Regions from separate parts of the Wukongibacter baidiensis genome, predicted to be linked through region 2. Evidence: riboswitches for the same ligand, from Rfam matches in the RefSeq annotation. Region 2 holds a riboswitch; the other holds the start of a gene.
The links. Region 2 has a riboswitch for FMN ahead of ribD (bifunctional diaminohydroxyphosphoribosylaminopyrimidine deaminase/5-amino-6-(5-phosphoribosylamino)uracil reductase RibD). Riboswitches for the same ligand answer to the same signal wherever they lie in the genome.

Region 1: it holds a riboswitch for FMN, as region 2 does, so the genes downstream of both, R9X47_RS18365 (ECF transporter S component) here and ribD (bifunctional diaminohydroxyphosphoribosylaminopyrimidine deaminase/5-amino-6-(5-phosphoribosylamino)uracil reductase RibD) in region 2, are expected to answer to the same signal.

The regions. Positions count from the first base shown of each region.
Region 1 covers NZ_CP138202.1:4,057,108-4,065,423, forward strand. The annotation lists gene R9X47_RS18350 (aldo/keto reductase) at 1-400, shown strand, start outside; gene R9X47_RS18355 (HD-GYP domain-containing protein) at 498-1,583, opposite strand; gene R9X47_RS18360 (copper amine oxidase N-terminal domain-containing protein) at 2,132-3,328, shown strand; gene R9X47_RS18365 (ECF transporter S component) at 3,451-4,083, opposite strand; FMN riboswitch at 4,172-4,290, opposite strand; gene R9X47_RS18370 (metal ABC transporter ATP-binding protein) at 4,435-5,184, shown strand; gene R9X47_RS18375 (metal ABC transporter permease) at 5,208-6,044, shown strand; gene R9X47_RS18380 (leucine-rich repeat domain-containing protein) at 6,343-8,316, shown strand, end outside.
Region 2 covers NZ_CP138202.1:3,925,795-3,934,110, reverse strand. The annotation lists gene R9X47_RS17800 (NfeD family protein) at 1-126, opposite strand, end outside; gene crcB (fluoride efflux transporter CrcB) at 418-795, shown strand; gene R9X47_RS17790 (hypothetical protein) at 986-1,225, shown strand; gene R9X47_RS17785 (sensor domain-containing diguanylate cyclase) at 1,303-2,709, shown strand; FMN riboswitch at 2,790-2,910, shown strand; gene ribD (bifunctional diaminohydroxyphosphoribosylaminopyrimidine deaminase/5-amino-6-(5-phosphoribosylamino)uracil reductase RibD) at 3,197-4,288, shown strand; gene R9X47_RS17775 (riboflavin synthase) at 4,305-4,958, shown strand; gene R9X47_RS17770 (bifunctional 3,4-dihydroxy-2-butanone-4-phosphate synthase/GTP cyclohydrolase II) at 4,972-6,186, shown strand; gene ribH (6,7-dimethyl-8-ribityllumazine synthase) at 6,188-6,649, shown strand; gene R9X47_RS17760 (aspartate/glutamate racemase family protein) at 6,703-7,425, opposite strand; gene R9X47_RS17755 (sigma 54-interacting transcriptional regulator) at 7,705-8,316, opposite strand, start outside.

The sequences.
Region 1 (8,316 bases), 130 kb from region 2:
GGTGAGTACGGTACTTAGTGGAATGTCGACATTGGAGCAAGTTGAAGAAAATATTAAATATGCAGATGAAGGAATGCCAAACTCCCTTACCGATGAAGAGCATAATCTGATCTCTAAAGTTTGTGATATGTACGAAGAAAAAATAAAAGTAAACTGTACTTCTTGTAAATACTGTCTACCATGTCCAGTAGATGTGGCTATACCTAGAGCCTTTGAGTTTTATAATGATGCATCTATGTTTGATAATATGGAGGATGAGAAGAAGCGATATAAAATGTTCATAAAAGAGGAGTCTAGGGCTTCAAGATGTATTGAATGCGGACAGTGCGAAGAGGCATGTCCACAAAATATACCAATCAGAGAAAAGCTAAAGGAAGTAGTTCAAGTATTTGGAGAATAATAAAAAAGGTGTCTTTTGAGACACCTTTTTATATTTACTGAAGTTCTTAAGAGAATGACCTCAATTCCGCACCTCGCACTCGCACCAAAAACATTTTCTAAATTATTTTACCAACAAAGATATCTTCTTCTTGGCTCAAATCTATAATAGTACCATCAACTTGAACAATTGGTCTAGAAGGCATATGCTTATTAATAAATATAATTTTTCCTTCCTCTCCTGTAGAAAGTACGCACCATCTGTCTAAATAACAATAGGCAATATTTTGAAGAAAGGTCATTAAGAGCTTAGTATCTAGATGTCTAAAATATTCTTGCTCAAATTGACGAATTACATGGAATGGATCGAATTTGTTTCTATAGGGACGATTAGATGTCAAGGCATCATAAACATCTGCTATAGCAACTATTTTTGCAAAGTCATTAATTTGATTATTTTTTGCATTTAGTGGATAGCCGCTTCCATCATATCTTTCATGGTGCATGAGAACAGCCATTTTGATATTGTAAGGAATATCTTGTTTTTCTATGGATTGAAAACCATATACTGGATGTTTTTTCATTTCTTCAAATTCTTCCTCAGTAAGCTTACCGGGTTTATTTAAAATACTTTTATCTATTTTAGTTTTACCGATATCATGGAGTAAACCTGCAACTGATAAATGCATGAGTTGTTTTTCAGTAAAACCTAGCCATTGTCCTAAAGTATGAGATATTAATGAAACATTTAAACAATGGGTATAGGTATAGTCATCAAAAACTTCTAGATTGCTTAAAAAGCCAAATAAATTGCTTTTATATTTTACCGTAGTAAGTAATTCTTCGCTAACAGAAAACAATTGGGAAACATCAACGTTCTTACCATCACTGATATTTAACATTTCGTCCTTTAAAGATACCGTATGGTCACTATAGGATGATTCAAAGACCTTAAATTCCTTAGAGTTCTTCACGAGCTCCTTAGTAGGATTAGAGGACACGTCTCCCATGTCGAAATTCTCAATGAATTCCTTGACTGGTATATCATGAATACCATAAAGTCTTAGTTTCCTTAAACTTCTTTCGTCTAGTTCAGTATTTTCAGCTATTAGCATTTGGCCAACATCAGTAAAGATATCTTGAGCAGCAATCATACCAGCTTCTACAACGTCTATCGTAACTATTTTTGTTTTGAAATTTTCCATACCCAACACCAACTTTTTTAGAATTTGTTTATTTTAACATCATAGGAATCACAATAAATATTTTATGTGTGGATTTTTTTAATATCCTTAAAAGTACTGAATATTACATTATAAGAAATCGAAAATTGATTTATAGATATATCTTATACAGAGTAGAATTATCAGAAAGTTTGTCCAATATATTAAGATTATACAAAATGAGACAAATTTCCTGCTTGACATGAAAATTAATAAAAAAAAATTTAAAATAGGTCAAAAGTCCTAAAAAAATAATTGAGTCTATGCTTTGTCATCAAGCTAATCGATAATAGTATATAAGGAAAAACATATAAAATAAAACCTTTATTCGGCAATATATAAGTTACGAAAAATCTATTACATTCCGAAGATTTAACATCTCTAGAAACGCTAGATGCCAAATCTCCAGAATGTGAGATGTTTATCGTATTATATATAGCTAAATAATATTTGCAATGAGGTACCTAAATTCTTATTACTATACGTATTCTATTATGGAGACAATACCGATGAAAAAAGGAGGACAAAGTATGTTTAAGAAGCTTTTAGCAGTGATATTAATTTTTACATTAATGCTATCAAGTGCCACATTTGTTTTTGCAGGAGAAAAAGGGAAAGGCAATGCAAACAAGGAAAAACCTAAACAGGAGAAGGAAGAAAAAAATACTAATAAAGGGAAAGATGAAGATAAGGATGTAGAAGTAGACAAAGAAGAAACAGCTGGTAATGAAGATGAAAGCACTTCTAATGAAGAAGTAGATATAGATGATGAAGAAGAAACGAATAAAGGGAAAGACAAACCTTGGAAAGTATTAAAGGATAAATTAGAGCAAGAAAAGAATGGAATCGAAGCAGAAAAAGATGAATTAGAGGCAAAAAAAGATGAATTAGAAAAACAATTTGAAGAAGCAAAAGCAGAAGAAAATGCTGAATTAGCAGAAGAGCTTAGTGGGCAAATCCAAGAACTTAAGGGTAAAATGGAAGAATTGAAGCAGGATATGAAGACCGTTAAGATTAAGAGAAAAGAAATTATAAGAAGCAAGTATACTGAAGAAGAGCTTGAAAAGATTGAAGAAGCAAAAGAAGAACTATTAAAGGACGGAGAAGATATAAAAGTTCTAGAGATAGATAGCATAGTATCTAAAAAAGCCGATATGAAGTTTGATACACCCCCAGTAATAAAGGGAAGTAGGACATTAGTTCCTGTTAGAGCTATAGTGGAGGGTTTTGGAGCAGACGTTGAGTGGAATGCAGAAACAAGGGAAGTAACAATTTCAAAGGAAGATATGGAGATACTGTTACCCCTCGATGATAATAAAGTGTATGTGAATGGAGAAGAGGTAGAGCTCGATACTAAATCTCAGGTGATGAACTCTAGAACTTATGTACCACTTAGATTCATTTCAGAAACCTTTGGTCTTAAAGTAGATTGGGATGGAGATACAGAGACTATAGAGATAGATTCTGATGAAGAAAATAATGGTGACGATGAGACTTCAGAACCAGACGAAAATAATGAGAGTGATGTAGATGTTGATGCAACAGAAGAGGGGCAAGAAGCTACTGAGGATACATATAATGAATCAAATAAAGAGGAAGTAGTGATTGAAGAGATTGAAGATGAGAATGTAATTGTCATTGAAGATGTAGATAAACAAGAAACAGTGGATGAGGACAAATCACAGATAATAATCGAAGATGTATCTGATGAATCCTCTGGAGAGTAGTATATAAGGAAGTATAAAAAGCTGTGTAATCTCAAAATATGGGATTACACAGCTTTTTTTGTATAAATATTAAAATATTTTATTTTCGAAATTGGCTTTGGAATACAATACTTAAAGCATCACTATGCTCTTTTATTAATCAACAAATGTGAGATTTTCTTGTAAATAAGTATTGTTAAAACCGATATAACGGCTCCCTTTATAAGATTGAAAGGGACTACTGCATAAAGTATAAGGGTTTTTAAATCCGTTATGGCTCCGTTTGCAGCTGCACTCCATGCAATAATTTGATCTATTGGCATCATCTTAGAATAAAAAGGTATAAGAATATAGTAGTTTGCAATGGCACCAACGATTGCCATTAGAGCAGTACCAATTAACATACCGATAAGAGCCGTAGACTTTTTCTTACTTCTAGCATAGAAGATACCAGCAGGTATTACCATTGAAGCACCTATTAAAAAGTTAGCAAGCTCTCCAACACCACCGGTAGATGTTTTTGTGATAAAATGCAGCAGGTTTTTGATAAGTTCTATCATAACACCAGCTATAGGACCGAGGGCAAATGCTCCAATCAGCGCAGGCATATCACTTAAATCTATTTTTAAAAATGCCGGAAACAAAGGTATTGGAAGTTCAATAAGCATAAGTACATATGCTATAACAGATAGCAATGAGATTTTTACTAAAGAATTAGTTGAAGATAGTGGTCGCGTATTAAATGCTTTATTTTTCTTAGAAATAGTTCTTTCCATTAATAATCATCCTCCTTAATTAAACTGAAAAATAGGAAAAGCCCTGAAGATATACTCCAGGGCGTAGTCGCAAAATATGCACAAAAAAATCTTTCTTCTTCCATCCAGACTATACTGTCGGCTCTGGAGTTACACCAGATCAACCATGTTCCATGGTTCGCGGGCTATACCGCCGGTCGGGAATTACACCCTGCCCTGAAGAAAATATATATTCTGTTATTAATTAAACACTATCACTAATTTTATCCTAAGTCAAGAGGTTAATTCAATAAAATTGAAGTGTAGGAATACCCAATACGGGGTATAATCATGAGAGATAGACTAAACGTATAATAAAGTGGTGATGATCTTATGAATAAAATAGTAAGTGTAGAGAATCTTTCCTTTGGATATGATGAGAAGTTGGTTCTAGAGGATATTAACTTTGAGATATTTAAAGGTGATTATTTAGGAATAGTTGGACCAAATGGTTCGGCTAAAAGTACCCTATTTAAATTAATACTTGGACTATTAAAACCTCAAAAAGGAAGTACAAAAATATTTGGACAGGATATAAAGAACTTCAAAGAATGGGGCAGGGTAGGATACGTAGCTCAAAAAGCTACTTCGTTTAATGGCGCCTTCCCGGCCACGGTAGAGGAAATAGTAGCTGCCAACCTCTTTCCTAGGATTGGTCTATTTAAATCAATTAAGAAAGAACATAAAGAAAAGGTCTATGAGACCTTGAAAATTGTTGGTATGGAGGACTATAGGCATAGATTGATTGGAAATCTATCGGGAGGTCAGCAGCAAAAAGTCTTTATAGCCAGAACACTTATTAGTGAACCAGAGATTATTTTCTTAGATGAACCTACCGTTGGTATAGATATTGCATCACAGGGAGAATTCTATGATCTCTTAGAGAGATTTAATAAGGAAATGAATATAACTATAGTTATGATATCCCACGACATAGGGGTAATAACAGAAAAGGTCAGTAGAATAGCATGTATGGGAGACAAAAAGCTCTTAGTTCAAAACAAATGCTGTAAGGTATCCTTCAGTGAATCACTAACTAAGTTCTATGGTGACAGTATGAATATGCTGGTGCACAGGCATTAATCTTAACAAAGGAGTATATGACAATGTTAGAAATATTACAATACGGTTTTATGCAGCGGGCACTTTTAGCAGGTATCATCATCGGTGTATTGTGCCCTCTAATAGGAATATTTATTGTACTTAGAAGGATGTCTCTTATTGGTGATAGTCTTTCCCATGTGGCCTTGGCAGGGGTGGCTGCAGGAATCCTGTCAGGTGTATATCCACTAAGTATGTCCCTTATATTTTCTATAGTGGCAGCCTTGGCCATAGAAAAGCTTAGGAAAAGCTATGAAGAGTATGCTGAACTTTCCATAGCCATCATATTATCGGCAGGCATAGGACTAGCAGTAGTTCTCATAAGCTTTGCAAAATCCTTTAACATAGATCTATTTGGATACCTATTTGGAAGTATCACAACGGTACTGCCTAGAGATCTATGGATTATTGCTATACTTGGTGTAGTGATTATTATAACTATAAAGCTTTTATTCAAAGAACTTTTTTATATAGCCTTTGATGAAGTATCGGCAAAGCTTGCTGGAATTCCAGTTAGATATATAAACCTACTATTTATAATTCTAATTGCTTCTACAATAACCGTATCTATGAGAATAGTGGGAATACTTCTAGTATCATCACTCATGGTGTTACCTGTGGCAACAAGTCTACAGCTAGCTAAAAGCTTCAGACATGCTACCCTACTTTCGATAATCTTTGCTGAAGTAGCTGTGGTAGCAGGGATATTCATATCATACTATCTAGAGTTAGCATCGGGAGGGACTATAGTAATACTTTCGGTGATCATATTACTAACGGTGTTAGGGGTTAAAAAGATTAATAGATATTTATTGAAGAGAAAAGTGAATATGAGTTCGTAGAAAAGCGCCCTAGGGCACTTTCAGGCTGTTGATAAACCTGAATTTCTTCGTTGTTGCTTCAATCAAGAACCCTTACGTATGTCTTTATACGCTACGGTCTCTTGCTTTCGGCACGCCTTGAACTTCAGCCTTCTCAACAACCTGCTACCTTGTTGACTTTGTCAACAATCTAAAAGTGCCTTAGGGCACTTTGTTTTGTTGTGCTTACAATTTACTTAATATTATAAAGAAAATATAGAAACTTAGAAAAATATGGTATAAGATGGTATGTGTATATAAAGAAACGGGGGGATAGCTAATGAGAAAAGCATTTATTTTATTATTAATTCTTACTCTATTATTAACAGTTAACCCAGTTTATGCAGATATCTGGGATGAATGGAAAGATTTAAATGAGTGGGAAGAAATGGAGCAAAGAATAACTAATAATTTGATGAAAACATGGACTATTAAATTTAATAAAGCAGTTGATCTAGAAACTATAAATAGCGAAAGTATATATATCAGGGATGAAAATAATGCAGTAGTAGAAACTACTATTGAGACAGGGCAATATAGTAATACGGTTACTGTTACTCCAACTTCACCCTATGAAGAGGGAAGAGTGTATTATCTGTGCATAAGTAAAAATGTTAAAGCCGATGACATTGATAAAGGACTTGAAAAGGGTATCATAATGCCATTTGAAGTTAATGTTGAATCTAATGAAATTGTTACCTTCAAAGATCCTAATCTGGAAGAAGCCATAAGGGATAAGATAGATAAACCTACTGGAGATATCTATAAGAAAGAGCTTGAAGAAATTACTGAGCTTATGTGTGATGATTTAGAAATTTCAAGCTTGGAAGGAATACAATACTTAACAAATTTAAATGAACTAGATCTTGTTGAAAATCAAATACAAGATATTAGCCCATTAGGCAGTTTAAATAATCTTGAGTATTTAGATCTTTTAGATAACCAAATAAGTGATATAAGCCCTCTTGAAAAATTATCCAATTTAACTACTTTGTGCTTAGATGACAACAAGATAAAAGATATTAGCCCCCTAAGCAATTTAAGTAAACTGGAAGAATTATGGATATTTGACAACGAAATAAGTGATATAAGTCCTCTAAAAAATTCTACAAATCTAAAGACTCTAGGAATAGAATACAATAATATAAAAGACATCAGCCCTATAAGCGGTCTAAAGAGAATAGAGAATTTACAATTAGATGGAAATCAAATAAAAGATTTTAGCTATTTAGAGAATTTAGCCAATCTACAAGATTTAAGTCTAGGACAATGTGGCATAGAGGATATTAGCCTGTTAAGTAACTTAAAGGAACTAGAGGAACTTACACTAGATGCTAATGAGATAAAAGATATAACCTCCTTAGAAAGCCTTACTAATCTAATTCAATTAGATTTAGATAATAATCAAGTAAAAGATATTTCCCCTTTAAGCAATTTGAAAGAAATGGAGCAGCTAGGTCTGTCTGGAAATGAAATAAGCAACATAGATGCTTTAGCCAATCTTACAAACTTGTTCGAGTTACAGTTAGGAGAAAATATCATAAAAGACATTAGCCCTCTGAGTAATATGAATAAACTTGAGCGTCTATCTTTAGAGAAAAATCAGATAAGTGATATAACTGTTTTGGAGAATCTTACTAATCTATTCGATTTAGAGTTGAGCTCAAATAATATAGAAGATGTTAGTCCTTTAAGGAACTTAGTGGCGTTAGAATCATTGTCTTTAGCTGACAATAAAATAAGTAATATTGAGCCATTGAGTGACTTAACTAATTTATGGGAATTAAGCTTAGCTGGAAACCCTATTACGGATTATAGTCCTGTGGCTGGATATTATGACAATCTAGAGTACAAGGACTTTGAATTAGAAACTGAAATAGATAATGAAATTGTTATATTTGAAGATTATAATCTAGAAAAAGTCATAAGAGATAAGATAAATAAACCTAAGGGAGATATTTATAGAAAAGATGTTAAATATATTACAGTATTAGATTGTGAAAGATCAGGAATTGCTAGTTTGGAAGGTATACAACATCTAGTTGATCTAGAGAGATTAATCCTCTCAGCAAATGATGTAGAAGATATTACTCCTTTGAAGGAGCTAACTAATATAACTCTAATTAATTTATATTCAAATAACGTAGAGGATGTAAGTTCTTTAAGTAATCTAAGTAATTTAAAAGAGTTATATATGGATTGGAATCAAATAAGTGACATAAGTGCACTGGAGAATCTTACTAATTTAGCTGGA
Region 2 (8,316 bases):
CCATATTGTTGCAAGACCAAAGGTCAATGCTTCAATTATCGCAAATATTACCGCTACAATTATCCAGATAATTGGATAGGACAATTCAAAACCAAATATGCTATTCACCCCTTTCGCAGGAAACACTTTTTATCCTAGATTATCTATTCCCTTATAACATTATACCCTTCATGAATAATATATCACTATTTGCCATATGACATGTAGTATTCTTTTCATATGTAATAAACATTTAATAAATATTTAATAAAAAATTAAGTAGAAATTATACCCCTTAATTTAAAAGTTAAGTTAAGATTGAGGTACTTCTTGCAAAGACTCAGGTAAAACTATTTATAATTCTTTTGCTTTTATGTTAAAATTGAATATATTTTATTATTCTTTATAATATTATTTGTTATACGAGGAGGAATAGATATGAAAAAAGTATTAGCCCTCGGACTTGGAGGTTTTATTGGAAGTAATCTACGTTATTTCATAACTCTTGCTACACATAATGTATTTGGTAATAAATTTCCCTATGGAACCTTTGCTGTTAATATTTTAGGATGTTTCCTATTGGGGTTTTTAGCAATCTTTGGCAAGGAGGTAGTTGACTTAAGCCCTAATACAAGACTACTTTTAGGTACTGGTATGATGGGAGCTTTAACTACTTTTTCAACATTCTCCTACGAGACTTTTTCTTTGATGAAACAATCTCATTATAAGCTAGCCTTTATTAGTATTGCTGCGAATTTATTAATTGGGCTTTTAGCCGTTTGGTGTGGACTTGAGCTGGCAAAAAAATTTATATAAACCAATTGCATCGGAAATAATATTTTTTTAATGTATTTTTTGAGAAAATTGTAGAAAACATGCAGGATTTTACAGTTTAGAAATATAATTTATTATATAGGGTTTATATAGTAGAACTTAATTTATGTGTATAAATTAATAGTTTTCCTTGAATCTCTATTAAAGTACAATATTAAGGGGGCATATTAATATGAGAAGAAAAGAACATCCATATGACGGTAGGCGTTATCTTGTAGATGTTAACCCATTATCTAAGGTTATCCACGACCTTGAACATGAAAAGAAAAGTTGTAATATACATAAGATTATAGAATCTCATGTAAAAATGCTAGATACAGAATCACAGGTTAATAGGCTTCTACTCTTAAATAGCGATTATAATTTATGCAAGTGCTGTATGCCTGAAAAATACGAAACCTATAATAGATAACAACAAGCAACTTAAACAATTTTTAATCTGGATTAAGTCATAATAATCTTAAGAAGTAATTTTTGAGGTGATAAGATATGCTAATGGATCTATGTGTCTTCATAGTAATACTCATATTAGTTATAATTTTTAATTCAACCTTAGGACTTCTATTGCCTTATCACCTCTTTAGCGAAAATATCACTACTTTTCAAATTGTTTTTTTATCTCTACTTGGAATTTCTACAACTTTTTTGACCTTGCATTATATAAATAAAAATTTATTCCTCTTACATAAAGCAGTCGACAATACAATTAAAGAACATCCAGATTCTAAGATGCCTAAACCAAATAAAAAGCGCTTTTTCAAATACATCGTCTTTTTTCTTGATAATCTTCAAGTAATCATCGAAAACTATAATCTCCTTATAAAAGAACAAGATACGTTACTAAATAAGTATTCTGTTGTTAATTCTAAGTTAGAAAAAGCTAATAAGGTTAGGGACGTTATGTTAGAAGTAAGTCATTCTACTATTGAAATCAACGATACTGAGGATTTGTACAGGCTTATACTTGAAAAATTGATAAGTACTATAGATGATGCTGATAAGGGGAGTTTTATAATTTTAACCAAGGATAATATAGTCGAATACAAGGCTGCTGTTGGCTTTGATATAGATAGCTTAAAAAGAATTAGATTTAAGCTTGAGGAAACCTTTTTATGGAAAAAAAGTCATGGCAATATTACTAAACCATGTATCATCAAGGATATTCGTTCCTTCGACAACACTATCTTAAGTAGCGAAACATACAAGACATTAGAGGATATAGGTGCCTTGGATATTAAAACCACCTTAAGTACACCTATAGTTATTGATAACAAACTATACGGTATGATAAATATTGATAGTCTTAATATAGATGCCTTTAATGAGGACGATCTATTGGTTGCCGAATATTTTTCTAATCAGATAGGCATAGCTATTAAAAATCATGAACTTATAGAGAAAATAGTTTATCTATCTAGATATGATACTATGACATGCGCCTATAATAGATGTTATTTCGATGAGCTACTAGATAAGTTTTATAAAAAGGCCCTTAGATATGATGAAGCTTTTTGTTTAGTTCTATTTGATTTAAATAATCTTAAAAAAATCAACGATACCTATGGTCATGCAATTGGTGATATGGTTATAACTAAGTTTGCTGAAACAATAAACGAAAATATCAGAGAGTCCGATTTATTTGCGAGATATGGTGGGGATGAATTCATTGGAGTCTTCTTTAACTCTACTACTCTTGATTTAGAGAAAAGACTGTCTGAGGTTATAAAATATTTGAACAGATCCCCTATAAAAATAATGGATATGGAAATCTTTGTGAGCTTTAGTTACGGTATAGTTTCCTTTCCTGATGATTCTAAGTATCTAAATGATTTGATAAAGCTTGCGGATAAGAGAATGTATGACTATAAAGCTATGACAAAATCAAACTCGCATTAAATCCTCTTGACATTTAAATATTATAATGATATCCTTACGATAATAATTAAGCAATATTAATCAGTTTTGGAAAATTGAATATTTTCCTTCGGGGCAGGGTGCAATTCCCGACCGGCGGTATAGCCCGCGAACCCTATTCATTGGGGTTGATCTGGTGAAATTCCAGAGCCGACAGTATAGTCTGGATGGTAGAAGGAGACTTATAATGGTGTGTCTATAATGCTATTTATGTTGTACATATAGCACTATAACACAACATCTATCGTATATTTAGCCCTGAAGTAAAAGCTTCAGGGCTTTTTTATGTGGCTTAAAGAGATTTGTCAAAGCTTTATTTGAAAGATAACACATAACGAGAGGTTACAAAAGCTATAGAGCTAAATATATCTACAGTTTTGTAGATAAAGTGAACTGCTTTTGTTAAAGCTAAAGATTAAGAATTAGATTGTAAGGTTTGTAACACCCTCTTATGGAAAGGAGTGTTTTTATGGATATACAGTATATGAAAAGAGCCTTGAGTTTGGCTAAAAACGGGGAAGGTTTTGTAAATCCTAATCCCATGGTTGGATGTGTAATTGTAAAGAACGGAAAGGTCATCGGCGAAGGCTATCATAGATTTTTCGGAGGTAATCATGCTGAAATCGAAGCTTTAAACTCCACTACTGATGATCCAGTGAATTCAACTATGTATGTAACCCTGGAACCCTGCTCACACTATGGTAAAACACCTCCATGTGTCAATGCCATAATTGAAAGAGGAATAAAAAGAGTGGTAATAGCAACCCTTGATCCAAACCCTTTAGTGGCTGGAAATGGTGTGAAAAAATTAAGGGAAAATGGTATCGAGGTTATAACAGGGGTTTTGAAGGATGAAGCTCAGAAACTAAATGAGATATTTATTAAATATATTACAACTAAATTGCCCTTTTGTCTTATGAAGTCAGCTATGTCATTGGATGGAAAAATAGCCACAAAATTTGCTGATTCCAAGTGGATTACCTCTAGCTTATCAAGGGAGTATGTACATAGGTTAAGGCATAAATACGCTGGAATAATGGTTGGAATAGGTACTGTTTTGGTTGATAATCCCCTACTCACTACTAGAATTCCTGATTTCGAGGGTAAGAATCCGGTAAGAATTATAGTTGATAGCAAATGTAGAATTCCACCTGATGCCAATGTAGTAAAAAACACTTCTAAGGCTAGAACCATTATAGCTACTACTAAGCTTGCAGATTCTGAAAAAGTCGCAGAGCTTAAGGAGAAAGGTGTAGAGGTATTAGTTATCCCTTTAAAAAATGAAAGGGTTGATTTAAATGTACTTATGGAAAAGCTAGGTGAGATGGGTATTGATAGTATCCTTTTAGAGGGTGGTGGTGCCCTTAATTATTCCGCTTTAGATACAGGAATTGTAGATAAAGTTAATTTCTTTATAGCACCTAAGATAATCGGAGGAAGCCTTTCTAAAACTCCTGTAGAGGGTGATGGTGTTCCATTGGTTAAGTCTGCTTTTTCATTGGATAATATGAAAACCCATAGTTTTGGGCCAGATATTATGATTGAAGGATATGTAAGGTAAAAAGGAGGGGATAGTAATGTTTACTGGACTAGTGGAAGAAATAGGTATAGTTCAGTCAGTCCTCAAGGGGGCTAAGTCAGCAAAGATAGTAATTAAGGCTACGGATGTCTTGGATGGTGTAAAGCTAGGAGATAGCATAAGTACAAATGGGGTATGCTTAACGGTTACTGATTTTAGTTCCAATACATTTGCTGTAGATGTGATGGCTGAGACCATGAGAAGAAGCAATCTAAATAGTTTAACATCTGGAGATAAGGTTAATATTGAGAGAGCTTTGAGGTTAGGTGATAGGCTTGGCGGTCATATTGTCAGCGGTCATATTGATGGAATCGGAATAATCTCAGCATTTGATAAAGAGGATAATGCCTATTGGATTACTATACAGACTTCACCTGAAATACTTAGATATATAATTCATAAGGGCTCTATAGCCATTGATGGTGTAAGCTTAACGGTAGCCTATGTGGATGAAAAATCATTTAAGGTTTCTATAATCCCCCATACAAAGGATGTTACTACACTGCTAGACAAGTCCATGGGGACTGAAGTCAATTTAGAGTGTGACATGGTTGGAAAATATATTGAAAAATTGATGAACTTCAATCAAAAAGTTGAGGATTCTAAAAGTAGTATTGATATGGAGTTCCTTAAAAAACATGGATTTTATTAGATGAGGTGATAAAATGTTTAAATTTAATTCTATTGAAGAAGCTATTGAAGATATAAAACTAGGAAAAATGGTTGTTGTAGTTGATGATGAGGATAGAGAAAATGAAGGAGATCTAATAGTTGCAGCAGAAAAGGCTTCAGCTGAAGCAGTAAATTTCATGGCTAAATTTGGTAGAGGTCTGATATGTATGCCTATAGTTTCTAAAAGGCTAAAGGAGCTAGAAATCCATCAAATGGTTAATGAGAATACTGATAGCCATAGAACAGCCTTTACGGTGTCCATCGATGCAATGGATACCACAACAGGTATATCAGCCTTTGAAAGAGCACTGACCATAGAGAAGGTGCTTGATAAGGATTCGAGACCAGAAGATTTTAAAAAACCAGGTCATATTTTCCCACTAGAAGCAAAGGAGGGTGGTGTTCTTAAGAGAGCTGGCCATACAGAAGCTTCAGTAGATCTTGCAAAGCTTGCAGGTCTTTACCCTGCTGGCGTTATCTGTGAAATAATGAACGATGATGGTACTATGGCAAGACTTCCTCAGCTAGTAGAATTTGCTAAAGAGCACGATCTTAAACTTATATCTATAGCAGACCTAATATCCTATAGAAGAAAGAATGAGAGATTGGTTGAGAGAGTTACTACGGCTGAAATGCCTACTAAATATGGAGAATTCAAGGTATACGGCTACGAAGAAACCCTAAATGGCGGCCATCATGTTGCATTAGTCAAGGGTGATGTTTCCGGCGTGGAGCCTGTTTTAGTTAGGGTTCACTCTGAATGCCTTACAGGTGATGCCTTTGGGTCAATGCGTTGTGACTGCGGTGATCAACTGGCGGCAGCCCTTAAACAAATTGAAAACGAAGGAACGGGCATTCTATTATATATGAGACAGGAAGGCAGAGGTATTGGATTAATCAATAAGCTTAAGGCATATCACCTTCAGGATAAAGGCATGGATACAGTTGAAGCAAATTTAGCACTAGGTTTTCCTGAGGATTTAAGGGATTATGGTATCGGTGCTCAAATCCTTGCAGATTTAGGGGTTAAAAATATTAAGCTTATGACCAATAATCCTAAAAAGTTATCTGGTGTATCTGGATATGGACTTAAGGTAATAGAGAGAGTACCACTAGAAGTAGGACATAATGTGGTAAATGAACCTTATTTGAAGACAAAGAAGGAAAAAATGGGACACATGTTAGACTTTTTAAAGGAGGAGAATTAATATGAAAATCTATGAAGGAAAACTAATATCTGAGGGACAAAAGTTTGGAATTATCGTCGGAAGGTTTAATGAATTTATTGGAAGCAAGCTGCTTGGAGGAGCTTTAGATGGCTTAAAGAGACATGGTGTAAAGGAAGAAGATATCGAAATGGTGTGGGTTCCTGGTGCCTTTGAAATTCCTTTAGTAGCAAAGAAAATGGCTGAGGGAAAAAAATATGATGCGGTTATATGTTTAGGCGCAGTAATTAGGGGAGCAACACCTCATTTTGACTACGTTTCAAGTGAGGTTTCAAAGGGTGTCGCTTCTGTATCCCTTGATACTGGAGTTCCTGTGGTTTTCGGAGTCTTAACTACTGATACAATTGAACAAGCTATTGAAAGGTCTGGAACAAAGGCTGGAAATAAGGGTTATGAAGCTGCTGTAACGGCTATTGAAATGGCTAATCTTTTGAATGAGATTTAGTTGAAAAGGGGATGTCTCATAAAGGTCTCTTATGAGTACAACCCCAGGGTGTTTCAGAATGAATGAATTTCTGAGACATCCCCTTTTATATTCTTTCCTACAAATTCAATTGCACTACAAGCAAGTATTTTAGTAGGATCAATGCATTCTTCATCAATATTAAACATCTGAAATGCTACAGGAAGCTCGGTACAACCTAGAATAAAGACCTCTGCTTCTTGTTTTTTTAGTTCATCTAAAGTACCTCTAAAATTTGTAAGGTCTATATCTGTTTTACCTTTTTTTATATCGTAAATGAGTTCTGTAACGTGTTTTTGATGAACGTCACCAGGCTTAACTAATTCCAAGTCATATTCCTCAAAGATTTTATCATAAATTCCCGCCTTACAGGTCCCCTTGGTTGCCAATAGTCCTATTTTTTTAGTGTCTGGATAGAGTTGTTTTGTTTTTTTTGCAGTCTCAACTATCATATTCATAAAGGGGATATCAATATATTTTATGATTTCATCATAAAAATAGTGGGCTGTATTACATGGCATAACTATAACATCCACGCCCATCATTTCTAAGCGAATTGCTGATTTTATCATATGCTTTGTTGGATCGTCTCCGTTGTTTATTATATAATCTGTTCTATCGGGTATCTTTGTATTGTTTTCTACTATTATCTCAATGTGTTCATTATCGCTTTCTGCGTCTGTTAAGGTTATAATTTTTCTAAATAAATCTGCTGTAGCAAGTGGCCCCATTCCTCCCAGTATACCTATCGTTTTCATCCTTAATTTCCCTCACTTTATCTCTATATTAACTCTAAATAAAAACATAGTCCTACTTCTTTATATAGAAATATTGCAATAATTATGCCAATAGTTTTTATGATTAATCATACTGATAATTTGCTAAGTTCATTCTAAAGTATCCAAATAAAAAACAGGGATATCCTATACCCTGCTCAATAATTCTCTATTATCTTATTTTTTACAAATTACTTTTTACGTATATAAAAAAGGGATAAAGGGTTAGGCTTATCCCTTTCTACCATCCCTTTATCCCTTTTATATCCCTTTAAAGTTCATTAGAGTTTGTAATCCCTTTTCTGTAATAATGCTCCCCTTCACTCCTCGCTTTATTTTTATAAGCCCTGAATCCTCCATGACCTTCATTAAGCTCCTTATTTTTCCTTCTCCCATTTCTACTCCATTTATCCTCGCAAACTCTGCTAATCCTCTACGCCCTATTCCATCCCTATCCTTTATTACCCCTAATAACCACATCATGTTTTTGTCCATGGCTTCCATCGATGGAGTATATCCACTTTTATGTGATTCATCAACTACATATGAAGGAAGATCTTTTATGTTTATCAAGGAATTGTCATCCTTTATGTTTACTAAGTACTCAATGACATTTACCAACTCCCTGACATTACCTGGCCATCTATATCCAGCTAAATAATCAAGTACCTCCACCGAAAAGAAATTGTTGATATTTCTTATTCCTCCATTGGCAAATCTGTTTAAGTAGTGCTCAAGTAGTAAAGGTATATCCTCTTTTCGCTCCCTTAGATTAGGAATTTCTAAGGGAAGTACATTTAATCTATAAAATAAGTCCTGTCTAAAATTCCCTTTTTCAACTTCTTCCTTTAGGTCTCTATTTGTTGCTGTAAT